DNA from 4 places in the Streptomyces sp. NPDC050617 genome. Region 3 is predicted to be linked to each of the others. Evidence: riboswitches for the same ligand, from Rfam matches in the RefSeq annotation. Region 3 holds a riboswitch; each other region holds the start of a gene.
What was found. A riboswitch is a leader RNA that binds a small molecule or an ion and turns the genes downstream of it on or off. The one in region 3 is predicted to bind cobalamin.

Region 1 (3,189 bases), on a different contig from region 3:
GACCTCGCACAGCCAGCCGTCGACGTGCAGCAGGAAGTCGTCGAAGCCGTCGTCGTCCGGGCGGGCTTCGAGGCCGAGGTCGTGGTCGAGCTTGGCGGCCTGGATCAGCGTCCAGATCTGGGCGCGGATGGCGGGCAGCTTGGCCGGGTCCATGGCGGCGATGGAGGCGTACTCGTCGAGGAGCTGCTCCAGGCGCGCGATGTCGCCGTAGGACTCGGCGCGGGCCATCGGCGGCACGAGGTGGTCGACGAGGGTGGCGTGGGCGCGGCGCTTGGCCTGGGTGCCCTCGCCGGGGTCGTTGACCAGGAAGGGGTAGATGAGCGGCAGGTCGCCGAGGGCGGCGTCGGGGCCGCAGGCGGCGGACAGGCCCGCGTTCTTGCCGGGCAGCCACTCCAGGTTGCCGTGCTTGCCGAGGTGCACCATGGCGTCGGCGCCGAAGCCGCCGTCGGCCCGGTCGGCGGCGATCCAGCGGTAGGCGGCGAGGTAGTGGTGCGAGGGCGGCAGGTCGGGGTCGTGGTAGATGGCGATGGGGTTCTCGCCGAAGCCGCGCGGCGGCTGGATGAGGATGAGGAGGTTGCCGCGGCGCAGGGCGGCCAGCACGATGTCGCCGTCCGGATTCTGGCTCCGGTCCACGAACATCTCACCGGGCGGCGGTCCCCACTGGCCCTCGACGGCCTCGCGCAGTTCGGCGGGGAGCCGCTCGTACCAGCGCTTGTAGTCGGCGGCGGGGATGCGGACCGGGTTGCGCGCCAGCTGCTCCTCGGTGAGCCACTCCTGGTCGTGGCCGCCCGCCTCGATGAGGGCGTAGATCAGCTCGTCGCCGACGCCGGAGTCGAGGCCGGGTACGGGCTCGGCGCCGAAGTCGTAGCCGTCGGCCTTCAGGCGGCGCAGCAGGGCGACGGCGCTGGCGGGGGTGTCGAGGCCGACGGCGTTGCCGATGCGGGAGTGCTTGGTGGGGTAGGCGGAGAGGACGAGCGCGAGGCGCTTCTCGGCGGCCGGGATGTGGCGCAGGCGGGCGTGGCGCACGGCGATGCCGGCGACGCGGGCGGCGCGCTCGGGGTCGGCGACGTAGGCGGGCAGGCCGTCCTCGTCGACCTCCTTGAAGGAGAACGGGACGGTGATCAGGCGGCCGTCGAACTCGGGGACGGCGACCTGGGTGGCGGCGTCCAGCGGGGAGAGTCCCTCGTCGTTCTCCTCCCAGGCGGTGCGCGGTCCGGTCAGGCACAGGGCCTGGAGGATCGGCACGTCGAGGGCGGCGAGCGCGCCCGCGTCCCACGACTCGTCGTCGCCGCCGGCGGACGCCTCGGCGGGCTTGGTGCCGCCGGCCGCGAGGACGGTGGTGATGACGGCGTCGGCCGCGCCGAGCGCCTCCACCAGCTCGGGCTCGGGCGCGCGCAGGGACGCGACGAAGAGCGGCATGGGCGTGCCGCCCGCGTCCTCGACGGCCTGGCACAGGGCCTCGACGAACGCGGTGTTGCCGGACATGTGGTGGGCGCGGTAGTAGAGCACGGCGATCCGCGGGCCGCTCGCGTCGGGGCGGGGGGTGCGCTCCAGCGGGCCCCAGGTGGGGGCGGGCGCGGGCGCCTCGAAGCCGTGGCCGGTGAGCAGCACGGTGTCGGAGAGGAAGCGCGCGAGCTGCTCCAGGTTGGCGGGCCCGCCGTGGGCGAGGTAGGCGTGCGCCTCGGCGGCGATGCCGACGGGGACGGTGGACGCCTCCATCAGCTGGGCGTCGGGGGCCTGTTCGCCGGTGAGGACCACCACAGGCCGGTCCCCGGCGAGGAGGGTGTCGAGCCCCTCCTGCCAGGCGCGTACGCCGCCGAGCAGCCGTACGACGACGAGCTGGACGCCGTCGAGGAGGCCGGGCAGCTCGCTCAGGTCGAGGCGGGCCGGGTTGGCGAGCCGGTAGGGCACGGGCCCGTCGGCGGCGCGCGCGCTGAGCAGGTCGGTGTCGGACGTCGACAGCAGCAGGATCACTGGAACTCGCCTCGCGTAGTCGTTCCGGGCCGGGTGGCCGAGGGGGCCCGGCGGCTGGGGGTACGGGAGCCCGCGGCAGAGCGGCGGGCGGACAGCGGGTACGTCCGGGGCGCGCGGAGCCGGAACATGCGCATGCGTCGGCAGCCTTCCTCGGGGTCCGCGCCCCGGGCGGTGGGAGGACGGCGGGAGTTCCTGACTCGCCCGGCATCGCTGCCTGGCTCACAGTGGCGGGACCGTGCCGGAGTCTCACCGGCTTCCTCCCCTGGCGCCGTCTCTGGCGTCCGGCGGACCGAAATGATCCGCCGGTGAGCATAGTAAGCGCTATACCCTCCGAGCTGCGGCGCCACTGAGGCCGACCGGCCTCTCATGCCGGCCCGCCGAGGGCACCTCCCAGCAGGAGCCGGGGGAGCTTGAGGACGCACGGCCGCCCGATCCAGGCCGTCCGGCGCTTGAGGACGAGGCCCGCGCCCCCATCCGGCCCGACGCCCGAGGACGCACAGCAACCCAATCCAGCCCGTCCGGCGCTTGAGGACAAGGCCCACCCCCCATCCCGCCCGACACCCGGGGACGCACAGCAACCCCATCCAGCCCGTCCGGCGTTTGAGGACGAGGGTGCGGGGCGGTGCCCCGCGGGAAACACCGGCACCCACCCGAGTGGAACGTCTCGGTATGCTCGCGGCCATGCCCTTCGCCCCCGCACCCACCCCGCCCGGGGCCCGGCCCACCGCCCGGCACGGCGACGACGCATGCCCCGGCGCGCTGCGCCTGCACCCCGCCGCGGACGGCGCCCTGGCCCGTATCCGCATCCCTGCCGGACTCCTGACGGCACGTCAGGCAACGGCGCTGGCCCACCTGGCGGTGGAACTGGGCGATGGCTGTCTCGACCTCACCTCGCGCGGCAACGTCCAGGTGCGCGGGCTCGCCCCCGACCGCGGGGCGGCGCTCGCGGTCCGGCTGCGCATGGCCGGCCTGCTCCCCTCCGACCGGCACGAGCGCGTACGCAACATCGCGGCGTCCCCCCTCGCCGGGCTCGACGAGGCCGGGCACGCGGACGTACAGGGCTGGGCCCGCGAACTGGACGCGCTGCTGTGCGCGGACCCGGACGCGGCCCGGCTCTCGGGCCGCTTCCTCTTCGGCCTCGACGACGGCCGCGGCGACGTGGCCGCGCTCGCCCCCGATGTGACATTGATCGCAGGTCAGGGCGGTCGTGCGACG
Region 2 (3,189 bases), on a different contig from region 3:
TCAATACGCCTGATGCGGGAGGGGAAACCGGGGCTGGTGTCCTACTCCGTGCCATGCCCTGACAGCGGTGTCGCCGGGGGCGGTGGTCCCGCCGACTACGGTCCGCGGGCCGTCCCAGGACACGCTCGCGGTCCGGGTCCGGCCGGTGCGCAGGTCGTGCACGTAGAAGGGGTACGGGCGGGGGTCGGGGGCGGTGTGGACCGGGGTCCGGGCGGCGCCGAGGTTGGTGGCGCGGGACGCGAAGGCGACGTGGTGGCCGTCCGCGCTGACGACCGGGCTGGCGGAGGCGGCGTCCGCCTGGGCGCCGTCGCTCGCGACGCTAGCCCGCCGGGTGGTGTGCGTACGCCGGTCGTACGCGAAGACGTCCCGCACGCCGTTGGTGTCGCCCGGCACCAGGTCGGCGCGGGCGGAGACGAAGGCGACGACGTTCCCGTCGGCGCTGATCGCCGGCGACCGCGCGCCCCGGTCCGCCCCGGAGCCCGCGCCCCCGGCCGTACGCGCGCCCGTGCCGACACCGGCACCGGCACCGCTGCCCGTACCCGCGCCGATACCGCCTGCCGTACCCGCGCCCGTACCCGAGCCCGTGCCACCGCCCGTACCGCCGCCGGGGATCCGCTCGGTGCCGCCGGTGATCCGCTCGGTGCGGCCGGTGCGGCGGTCGCGGACGAAGATGCCGGGCGCGCCGTCGGCGTCGCCCGGTACGAGGTTGGTCGCCGCCGAGGTGAAGGCGACATAACGGCCGTCGGCGCTGATCGCGGGCTCCGCCGACCAGGAGTCCGCCCGCGTGCCGTCGGCGGCGGCGCTCACCAGCTCCGTGGCGCCCGTCCGCAGGTCCTTGACGAAGAGGTCCGCCTCGCCGTTGGTGTCGCCGGGCACCAGGTCGTCGGCGGTCGAGGAGAAGACGGCGTAACGGCCGTCGGCGGAGACGGCCGCTACGCCGGAGGAGCCGATCGCCTGGGCGCCGTCGGAGGCGAGGCCGGGCACGGCCGCGCGCGGCGCCTCCGGCCACGCGGCGGCCGCCGCCACCGGCAGCAGCACCAGCGCGCACAGCCCAGCGCCGACGACAGTCATGCGGGTGCGACTGCCCATCTCGTCCCTCCTAGGATGCCGGGTGACCGGATGACCGCTCGCCCTCAAGCCCCCGCGCCGATCCTCGCCGACCGCGGACGAGCCAACTCCGCCGACCGGGCACGGTCAACGGATCGGGCGCGGGACCAGGCGTCAATACGCTTGTTGCAGCAGGGGAAACCGGGGCTCGTGTCATGCGCAGGCAGCGGGCCGGGACCCGCGCGCATGGCGGGAAAACGGCGAATCCGCGGCCGGGAAGCGGGAGAATCGCGGAGGAACCGCGGCGGTGCCACTAGCACATTCACCCCACTTCCCGCGGAGAGCGACACAAGATGTGGGGGTGCGTGCGACCGCCAGCACAAGATGTATGCTCATGCTCGCTGTCGCCGCAGGGGAATCCGGTGCGAATCCGGAACTGTCCCGCAACGGTGTATGTGTGCGCATTTACGTACCCATGAGTCCGAGGACCTGCCGACAGTACGCCCGTGGCCGAGCCGCCATACCCGGCCGGGCGTCGAATACGTCCGGGCCTCGCGGGTTGGGCCGGTGGACGCGGTACGGTGCGCCCTTTTCAGGGTCGTGCCCGTACGCGCCCGTCGCCCCCTCCCTCCTGGCCCCCTGCCGAGCGAGGGAGAGCCACACCGTGACCATCGCGCCCGCCGATCCGGTTTCAGAGGTAGCGTCCGACGGCCCGGGTACCGCGCTGCTGCGCACCCTGACCGACCTCACCGCCGATCTGCCCGCCACCGACCCGGGCAAGGTCGCCGCCGCCGCGCTGCGCGGCCGCCATCCCGGTTCGGACGAGGCCGAACTGCGGTCGCTGGCCACCGAGGCCGCCGCAGGCCTGATCGCCGAGGAGCCCGAGTACTCCCGGCTGGCCGCGCGGCTGCTGACCCTCGCCATCGCCGACGAGGCGGCCGGCCAGGGCGCGCTCTCCTTCTCCGCCTCCGTCGCCACCGGCCACCGCGAGGGGCTGATCGCGGACGAGACCGCCGCGTTCGTCACGGCCCACGCCGCCCGGCTCGACGCCCTGGTGGAGCAGGCCCTCGCCGACGGCGCCGACGACCGCTTCGGCTACTTCGGGCTGCGCACGCTGCACAGCCGCTACCTGCTGCGCCACCCGCTGACCCGACAGGTCATCGAGACCCCGCAGCACTTCCTGCTGCGCGTGGCGTGCGGCCTCGCCGAGGACGGGTCCGTACGGGCCCTGGAGGACGTCGCCGAGCTGTACCGGCTCACCAGCTCGCTGTCGTACCTGCCCTCCTCCCCCACCCTCTTCAACTCCGGCACCCGGCACCCGCAGATGTCGTCCTGCTATCTGCTGGACTCGCCGCTGGACGAGCTCGACTCGATCTACGACCGCTACCACCAGGTCGCGCGGCTCTCCAAGCACGCCGGCGGCATCGGCCTCTCCTACAGCCGCATCCGCTCCCGCGGCTCCCTGATCCGCGGCACCAACGGCCACTCCAACGGCATCGTCCCGTTCCTGCGGACCCTCGACGCCTCCGTCGCCGCCGTCAACCAGGGCGGCCGGCGCAAGGGCGCGGCCTGCGTCTACCTGGAGACGTGGCACGCGGACATCGAGGAGTTCCTGGAGCTGCGCGACAACACCGGCGAGGAGGCGCGGCGCACCCACAACCTCAACCTGGCGCACTGGATCCCGGACGAGTTCATGCGCCGCGTAGAGGCCGACGCCGACTGGTCGCTGTTCTCGCCGGTGGACGCGCCCGAGCTGGTCGACCTGTACGGCGAGGAGTTCGACGCCGCGTACCGCGCGGCGGAGGCGGCGGGCCTGGCCGTCAAGCAGATCCCGGCGCGGGTCCTCTACGCCCGGATGATGCGGACCCTCGCGCAGACCGGGAACGGCTGGATGACGTTCAAGGACGCCGCCAACCGCACCGCGAACCAGACCGCCGAACCGGGCAGGGTCGTGCACTCCTCGAACCTGTGCACCGAGATCCTGGAGGTCACCGACGACGGCGAGACGGCCGTCTGCAACCTCGGCTCCGTGAACCTCGCGGCGCACCTAGGCAGAGACGTCGCCGACGGGGCAGAGGCGATGGACTGGGAGCGGCTCGACCGTACGGTGCGTACGGCCGTCACCTTCCTCGACCGCGTCGT
Region 3 (3,189 bases):
AGCAGGTGCCGCAAGTCGCCCGTTTCGACTGCCTGCTGGAACGCCTCGACGGTGCGGCGGGTCCCGGCAGCGGAGGCAGCGGAGGTACCGGAGGCGGCCCTGCGCGGTCGGCGGGCGGCGACGCGGGTGCGTGCCCGGTGGGCGATCTGGCGGACCGCGGCCGGGTTCTTGTCGACGGCCTCGGCGATGTCGTCGTACCCGAGGCCGAACACCTCGCGCAGCACGAACACCGCCCGCTCGGTCGGGGCGAGCGTCTCCAGTACCAGCAGCATCGCCATCGAGACGCTGTCGGCCAGCTCGACGTCCTCGGCCACGTCGGGCGCGGTCAGCAGCGGTTCGGGCAGCCAGGGGCCGACGTAGGACTCCTTGCGTCGGCTGAGCGTGCGCAGTTGGCTCAGCGCTTGCCGGGTGGCGATCCTGACCAGGTACGCACGTTGGTCCCGCACGGTGTCGTGGTCGACGCCCGCCCACCGCAGCCAGGTTTCCTGGAGGACGTCCTCGGCGTCGGCGGCCGAGCCGAGCATCTCGTAGGCGACGGTGAACAGCAGGTTGCGGTGGGCGACGAACGCCTGGGTGGCGCTGTCCGTGCGGTCGCCGCGAGTGACCGGCTCGGATGTGTCCCTTGTCCGGCCGCTCGTAGTCGGGAACTGGTACAGCTCCGGGTCGGCCAGCTCAACGGCTGCGGCTTCTGTGTCGACGCCCACGCCAAGGAGGCCGCGGGGCCGCCGGGGAGACCGCGCTCCGGCTGGGCCTGGTGGCCGCCTGGCGGCACAGCACCATGTTCACCGAGGCCGAGCAGGCCGCGCTGGCGCTCACCGAGGAAGGCACCCGGCTCGGCGACCACGGCGTGTGCGACGAGACCTGGGCCGCGGTGCGCAAGCACTACGACGATGACCAGGTCGGGGCACTGGTCTGCCTGGTCTCCCTGATGAACGCGGCCACCCGGATGAACGTGATCGTGCACAACCCGGGGGGTTCGTACGAGCCCGGTATGTTCGCCAGCACGTAGGCCCGAGCCCGGCACGTAGGCCCGGTGCCAGCACGTAGGCCCGAAGCCAGAACGTAGGCCCGAGGCCAGAACGTAGCCCCGGAGCCGGCACGTAGACCCGCGGTCAGCACGTAGGCCCGCAGCGTCGAGGTCGAGACGATGACGCGCCCGGCTCCGCCTGCGGACGTCCGGAGTGCCCGCAGCGCGCCGTACCACCCCTCACTCGACCCCCGCGGATCGACCAGAACTCCAGCACCTTCGTGCTGTATTCGGTGCCGTATCCGGTGGCGTCTGCGGACCCGCATAGAGCGCTTCCGGGGTGCGGGCCGCCCGGCGGGCGCGGCTGCGGGCCCCGATCCGCCGTCTGGCACACTGTGCTCACTCAACCGAGGCGGCCAGGGCCAGGAAGTCGGTGCGAATCCGGCGCGGTCCCGCCACTGTGACCGGTCGGCCCCTCGTGGGCGCGGCCGGAAGCCAGATACTGTCTGGCCGCCTTTCCGTACCGACCGGGGACGAGGATCCCTCGGAAAGGCATGTACATGCTCCGCATAGGCGCGGCCTCGCGCACGCTTCTGACGTCTCTGCTGCTGCTTCCGCTCGCCGCGTGTGGCACGTCCGGTTCATCCGGTGCGGACAAGAGCGACGACAAGGCGGGCGGCGCGTCCGCCGGCTTTCCGTACACGGTCACCAACTGCGGAGTGAAGACCACGTTCACGCAGGCGCCGAAGCGAGCCGTCGCGCTCAACCAGCACACCACCGAGATCCTGCTCGCCCTGGGCCTGCAGGACCGCATGGCGGGCACCGCCTACCTCGACGACAAGATCAGCCCCGAATACCGGAAGGCGTACGACTCGGTGAAGGTGCTCGCCGAGAAGTACCCGTCGAAGGAGACCCTGCTCGGCGCGAATCCGGACTTCGTGTACGGCGGCTACGCCAGCGCCTTCGACAAGGGCGAGGGCCGCGATCGCGCCGGATTCCAGAAGTCCGGGATCAACACCCGCCTGAACATCGAGAGCTGCGCCAAGGGGCCGATCGACGTCGATGACCTCAAGACCGAGGTCACGCAGGTATCGCGGATCTTCAACGTCCCCGAGCGCGGCAAGAAGCTCATCGCGCGGGAACAGAAGGGCCTCGACTCCGTCGCCGCACGCCTCAAGGGCGTCGAGCCGGTCTCCGTGTTCGTGTACGACTCCGGTGACTCCAGCGCGTTCACCGCGGGCGGTCAGGGGCTCGGCAACGACATCATCCGCCGCGCGGGCGGCCGCAACGTCTTCGCGGACGTCGAAAAGTCCTTCGCCGACGTCTCCTGGGAACGCGTCATCGCCCGCAAGCCCGACGTCGTCGTGATCTACGACTACGGCGGCACCAGCGTCGCCGCGAAGAAGGAGCGGCTGCTGAACGACCCGGCGCTCAAGAACGTACCGGCGATCAAGAACAAGCGGTTCGCGGTGCTGCCGCTGTCCTCGGCCGTGCTCGGGGTGCGTGCCGCCGACGCCGTCGACGGCCTCGCCGCGCAGCTGCACCCCGGCGCGAAGTGAGCGGCGCCCGCACCCGGTGCTTTCCGTTGCTCGTCGCCGCGCTGGTCCTGGCGGTGGGGGCGGCGGCTGTCGCCGGACTCGCCATCGGGGCCGTGGGGATCCCGCCGGGGGAGGTGCTGCGCATCCTGGTCTCCGGTGAGCGCGGCGGCGCGTTCGCGTCCATCGTGTGGGACGTGCGAATGCCGCGCGTCATCCTCGCCATCGTGGTCGGCGCGGGGCTCGCCGTCGCCGGGACCGTGCTGCAGGCCGTGGTCCGCAACCCGCTCGCCGACCCGTACCTGCTCGGCGCCTCATCGGGCGCCTCCTCCGGCGCGGTCCTCGTCATCGTGCTCGGCGTCGGAGCGGGCACCGCGAGCACCGTCGCGCTGCCGGTGGCCGCGTTCATCGGCTCCATGGGCGCCCTCGTCGTCGTGTACGCGCTCGCGCGGCGCGGCGGCACCATGACGGCCGGGCGACTCGTGCTCGCCGGGGTCGCCGTGCAGTACATCCTGGCCGCGTTCACCAGTCTCGTCCTTGTCCTCTCGGCGCAGGCTGAGCACGCGCGGGCCATCATGTTCTGGACGCTGGGCGGTCTCGGCGCCGCCCGTTGGAACCAACTCCCGCTACCAGCCGTCGTGTTGATGCTCGGCACGGTGCTGCTCGTCGCGCTCGCCCGCCCGCTCG
Region 4 (3,189 bases), on a different contig from region 3:
CACGCCGCCGACGCGGACGTGGTGCGGCGCACGCGCGAGGCGGAGCCCGCGCGCTGGCTCGGCTACCTCGTCGACAAGCTCGCCGCCGCGGGCGCGCCCGACGACCACCTCGCCCCGCTGACGGCCGCGCTCGCCGAAGGGCGCGCCCGCCCCCTCCCCGGGCAGCGGGCCGCGCTGCCCGACCGGGCCATCGAGCCGGGCGAACTCCTCGACCTCCCCGGCCGCCGGCTCCGCGCCGTCTGGACCCCCGGCCACACGCCCGGCCACGTCTGCCTCCACCTCGAAGAGGCCCACCCCGCCGGGCGGCCCGGCCACGGCCGGCTCTTCTCCGGCGACCACCTGCTGCCGGGCATCACGCCGCACATCGGCCTGTACGAGGACCCGGAAGCCGAGGAGGCCACCTCCATCGACCCGCTCGGCGACTACCTCGCCTCCCTCGAACGCGTCGCCGCCCTCGCCCCCGCCGAGGTGCTCCCCGCCCATCAGCACCCCTTCGCCGACGCCCCCGGCCGCGTGCGCGAACTCCTCGACCACCACCGCTCCCGCCTCGCCGGCCTGCGCGAACTGCTCGCCGCCCCCAGGACGCCCTGGCAGCTCGCCGCGGCCATGGAGTGGAACCGCCCCTGGGCCGACATCCCCTACACCTCCCGCAACATCGCCGTCTCCGAGGCGGAGGCCCACCTGCGGCGGCTCGTGAAGCTCGGCCACGCGGAGGCGGTGCCGGGGAGCGGGCCCGTCACGTACCGGGCGGTATGAGGCACGTACGCCAGGAGGCCCCGGCCCGCCCGTCAGCGGAACGGGCGGGACCCGCCCGTTAGAGTGTTCTGCACAACTTCATCCCGCCTCGCCACGGGGAAAGCCGGTGCGACTCCGGCGCTGACCCGCAACCGTGAGTGCGGCCGTAGCCCCGCGCGTACGGCCGTACGAGCCGGAGCACCCGCGATGGGGCGAACAGGCTCCCGGAGCCGGACGCGTCCGCCTGGCGGCGGCGCCCGGCGACCGGCACCGTCGAGGTATACGGAGCTGAGCCCGGTGCCACCGCGCGGTCCGACGACAGCGCGCGGGTGGGCGGCCGTGCACGGCTGTGTACCACCCACCGCTGTGCAGCACCCACCGTTGCGACCTTCACCGAGAGGCACCGACCCCATGGCCCCCTCCCCCGCCGTCCACGCGCGCCGCGGCGCCGCGGCTCTGGCCGCCGCCGCCCTGCTGAGCGCGGCCGCGGCCCCCGCCGCCTCCGCCGATTCGCCGCCCCCGGCGGCGCCGGGGCTGTACGGGACGACGAACCCGCAGTTCGACGGCGTGTTCCGGCAGTCCCTGGCCTTCCTCGCGCAGGATTCGGTGGGCGTCACGCCCGCCAAGTCGGCCGTGGACTGGCTGGCCGGGCAGCAGTGCGCGGACGGCGGCTTCGCCGGGTACCGCGCCGACACCGGCACGCCCTGCGACGCGAAGAAGGGCGAGTTCACCGACGCCACGGCCGCCGCCGTGCAGGGGCTCGCCACGGTCGGCGGGCGCGGCGCCCAGGTGAAGAAGGGGCTCGACTGGCTCAAGTCCACGCAGAACGAGGACGGCGGCTGGGGCGCGCAGCCCGGCAACCCCAGCAACGCCAACTCCACCGCGACGGCCGTCGGCGCGTACGCGGCGGCCGGCCAGGACCCGGCGAAGGCCACGGCCAAGGGCGGCAAGACCCCGTACGACGCGCTGCTCTCCTTCCAGCTCGGCTGCGACGCCAAGGAGGGCGAGCGCGGGGCCTTCGCCTATCTGCCGCAGAAGGGGCAGCTGCTCGCCAACGACCTCGCGAGCGCGGCGGCGACGCTGGCCGCGACGGGCAAGGGGTATCTGGTCGAGCACCCGAGCGGCGGGGACAAGGCCCCGAAGCCGCTCGACTGCGCGAAGGGCGACGGCGACAAGGACAAGGCCAAGGCGGAGAACGCCGCCGCCGCGGCCGACGCCGGGTCCGCGTATCTGGCGGCGAAGCTCAGCGGCAGCGGTCAGCACCTGACCTCCGCCATGGACCCCAAGTCCGACAAGCCCGACTTCGGGGCCACCGCCGACGCGGTCGCCGCGCTCGCGGCGGGCGGCCACACCGACGCCGCCGGCAAGGCCATGGGGTGGCTGCGCGACGACAAGAACGGCGCCGCCGCCTGGGCCAAGGGCGACCCCGGCAAGCTCGCGAAGCTGATCCTGGCGGCCAAGGCGTCCGGTACGGACCCGCGCACCGTCGGCGGCGACCTCGTACAGCAGCTGAACGCGACCGGCCCGAAGCCGGAGGCGGCGGCGGACGCGTCGAAGAAGGACGCGAAGGACGAGAAGAAGGACGAGGGCGGGTTCGGCCTCTGGTGGTTCGTGGGCGTCTGCCTGGTGGCGGGCATCGGCGTCGGCTTCCTGCTCAGCGGCCGCAAGAAGAACCCGAAGCTGTGACGGGCCGCCTGCGCCGGGCGTCGGGCACGGCGCTGCTCGCCGGGGCGCTCGCCGTCCTGGGCGCCGCGCCCGCGCACGCGGACGGCTACCGCTACTGGTCGTTCTGGGAGAGCTCCGGCCAGGGGTGGACGTACGCCACGCAGGGCCCCTCGGTGGCGCGGCCCGACGACGGCGACACGCTCGGCTTCCGGTTCGCCGTCAGCCAGGACTCCTCGCAGGCCGCGAAGCCGCGCCGGGCGGCGGACTTCGGCGCGATCTGCGCGGACACCCCCGCCAAGGGCGGCAGCAAGCGCGTCGCCCTCGTCGTGGACTTCGGCACCGCCGCCGACGCGCCCGACGGCGGGACGCCGCCCCAGGCCCGTACAGCCTGCGCGCGCGTCGGCAGGGACGCCAGCGCAAGCGAGGCGCTGGCGGCGGTCGCGAAGCCGCTGCGCTACAACTCGGCGGCGCTGCTGTGCGCCATCGACGGCTACCCGAAGTCGGGGTGCGGCGAGCAGGTGGCCGACGGCGGGAAGAAGACCCCGGCGCCGGCCGAGACGACCGGCGCCGCGAAGAAGGACGACGGCGGAGGCGGCCCGTCCGCCGGGCTGATCGGCGGCGCCGCCGCCGTCGTCGCCCTCGGGGCCGCCGCCTGGTGGCAGGCGCGCCGCCGCCGCGGATGAAGCGGATGAAACGGCCGGAGCGCAGGACGCGGGCGGACGAGCACGAGGTGCGGTCGCCGCGCGGCCGTGCGGCGACCGAGGCCATGGGCCGCGCCCGTGCCCCGCT

Region 1: another riboswitch for cobalamin. It lies ahead of cobN (cobaltochelatase subunit CobN); the one in region 3 lies ahead of AB0I49_RS00755 (ABC transporter substrate-binding protein).
Region 2: another riboswitch for cobalamin. It lies ahead of AB0I49_RS14790 (ribonucleoside-diphosphate reductase subunit alpha); the one in region 3 lies ahead of AB0I49_RS00755 (ABC transporter substrate-binding protein).
Region 4: another riboswitch for cobalamin. It lies ahead of AB0I49_RS22230 (prenyltransferase/squalene oxidase repeat-containing protein); the one in region 3 lies ahead of AB0I49_RS00755 (ABC transporter substrate-binding protein).

What each region holds. Positions count from the first base shown of each region.
Region 1 is NZ_JBFAIS010000029.1:106,993-110,181, reverse strand. Features, by position in the region: gene cobN (cobaltochelatase subunit CobN) at 1-1,974, opposite strand, end outside; cobalamin riboswitch at 2,140-2,276, opposite strand; gene cobG (precorrin-3B synthase) at 2,656-3,189, shown strand, end outside.
Region 2 is NZ_JBFAIS010000009.1:119,973-123,161, forward strand. Features, by position in the region: gene AB0I49_RS14785 (hypothetical protein) at 1-1,089, opposite strand; cobalamin riboswitch at 1,429-1,559, shown strand; gene AB0I49_RS14790 (ribonucleoside-diphosphate reductase subunit alpha) at 1,712-3,189, shown strand, end outside.
Region 3 is NZ_JBFAIS010000001.1:169,117-172,305, forward strand. Features, by position in the region: gene AB0I49_RS00745 (RNA polymerase sigma-70 factor) at 1-656, opposite strand, end outside; partial or broken gene AB0I49_RS00750 (carboxymuconolactone decarboxylase family protein) at 570-1,009, shown strand; cobalamin riboswitch at 1,361-1,492, shown strand; gene AB0I49_RS00755 (ABC transporter substrate-binding protein) at 1,528-2,526, shown strand; gene AB0I49_RS00760 (iron ABC transporter permease) at 2,553-3,189, shown strand, end outside.
Region 4 is NZ_JBFAIS010000016.1:170,432-173,620, forward strand. Features, by position in the region: gene AB0I49_RS22225 (MBL fold metallo-hydrolase) at 1-756, shown strand, start outside; cobalamin riboswitch at 815-960, shown strand; gene AB0I49_RS22230 (prenyltransferase/squalene oxidase repeat-containing protein) at 1,147-2,421, shown strand; gene AB0I49_RS22235 (SCO2322 family protein) at 2,418-3,083, shown strand; gene AB0I49_RS22240 (CbiQ family ECF transporter T component) at 3,167-3,189, shown strand, end outside.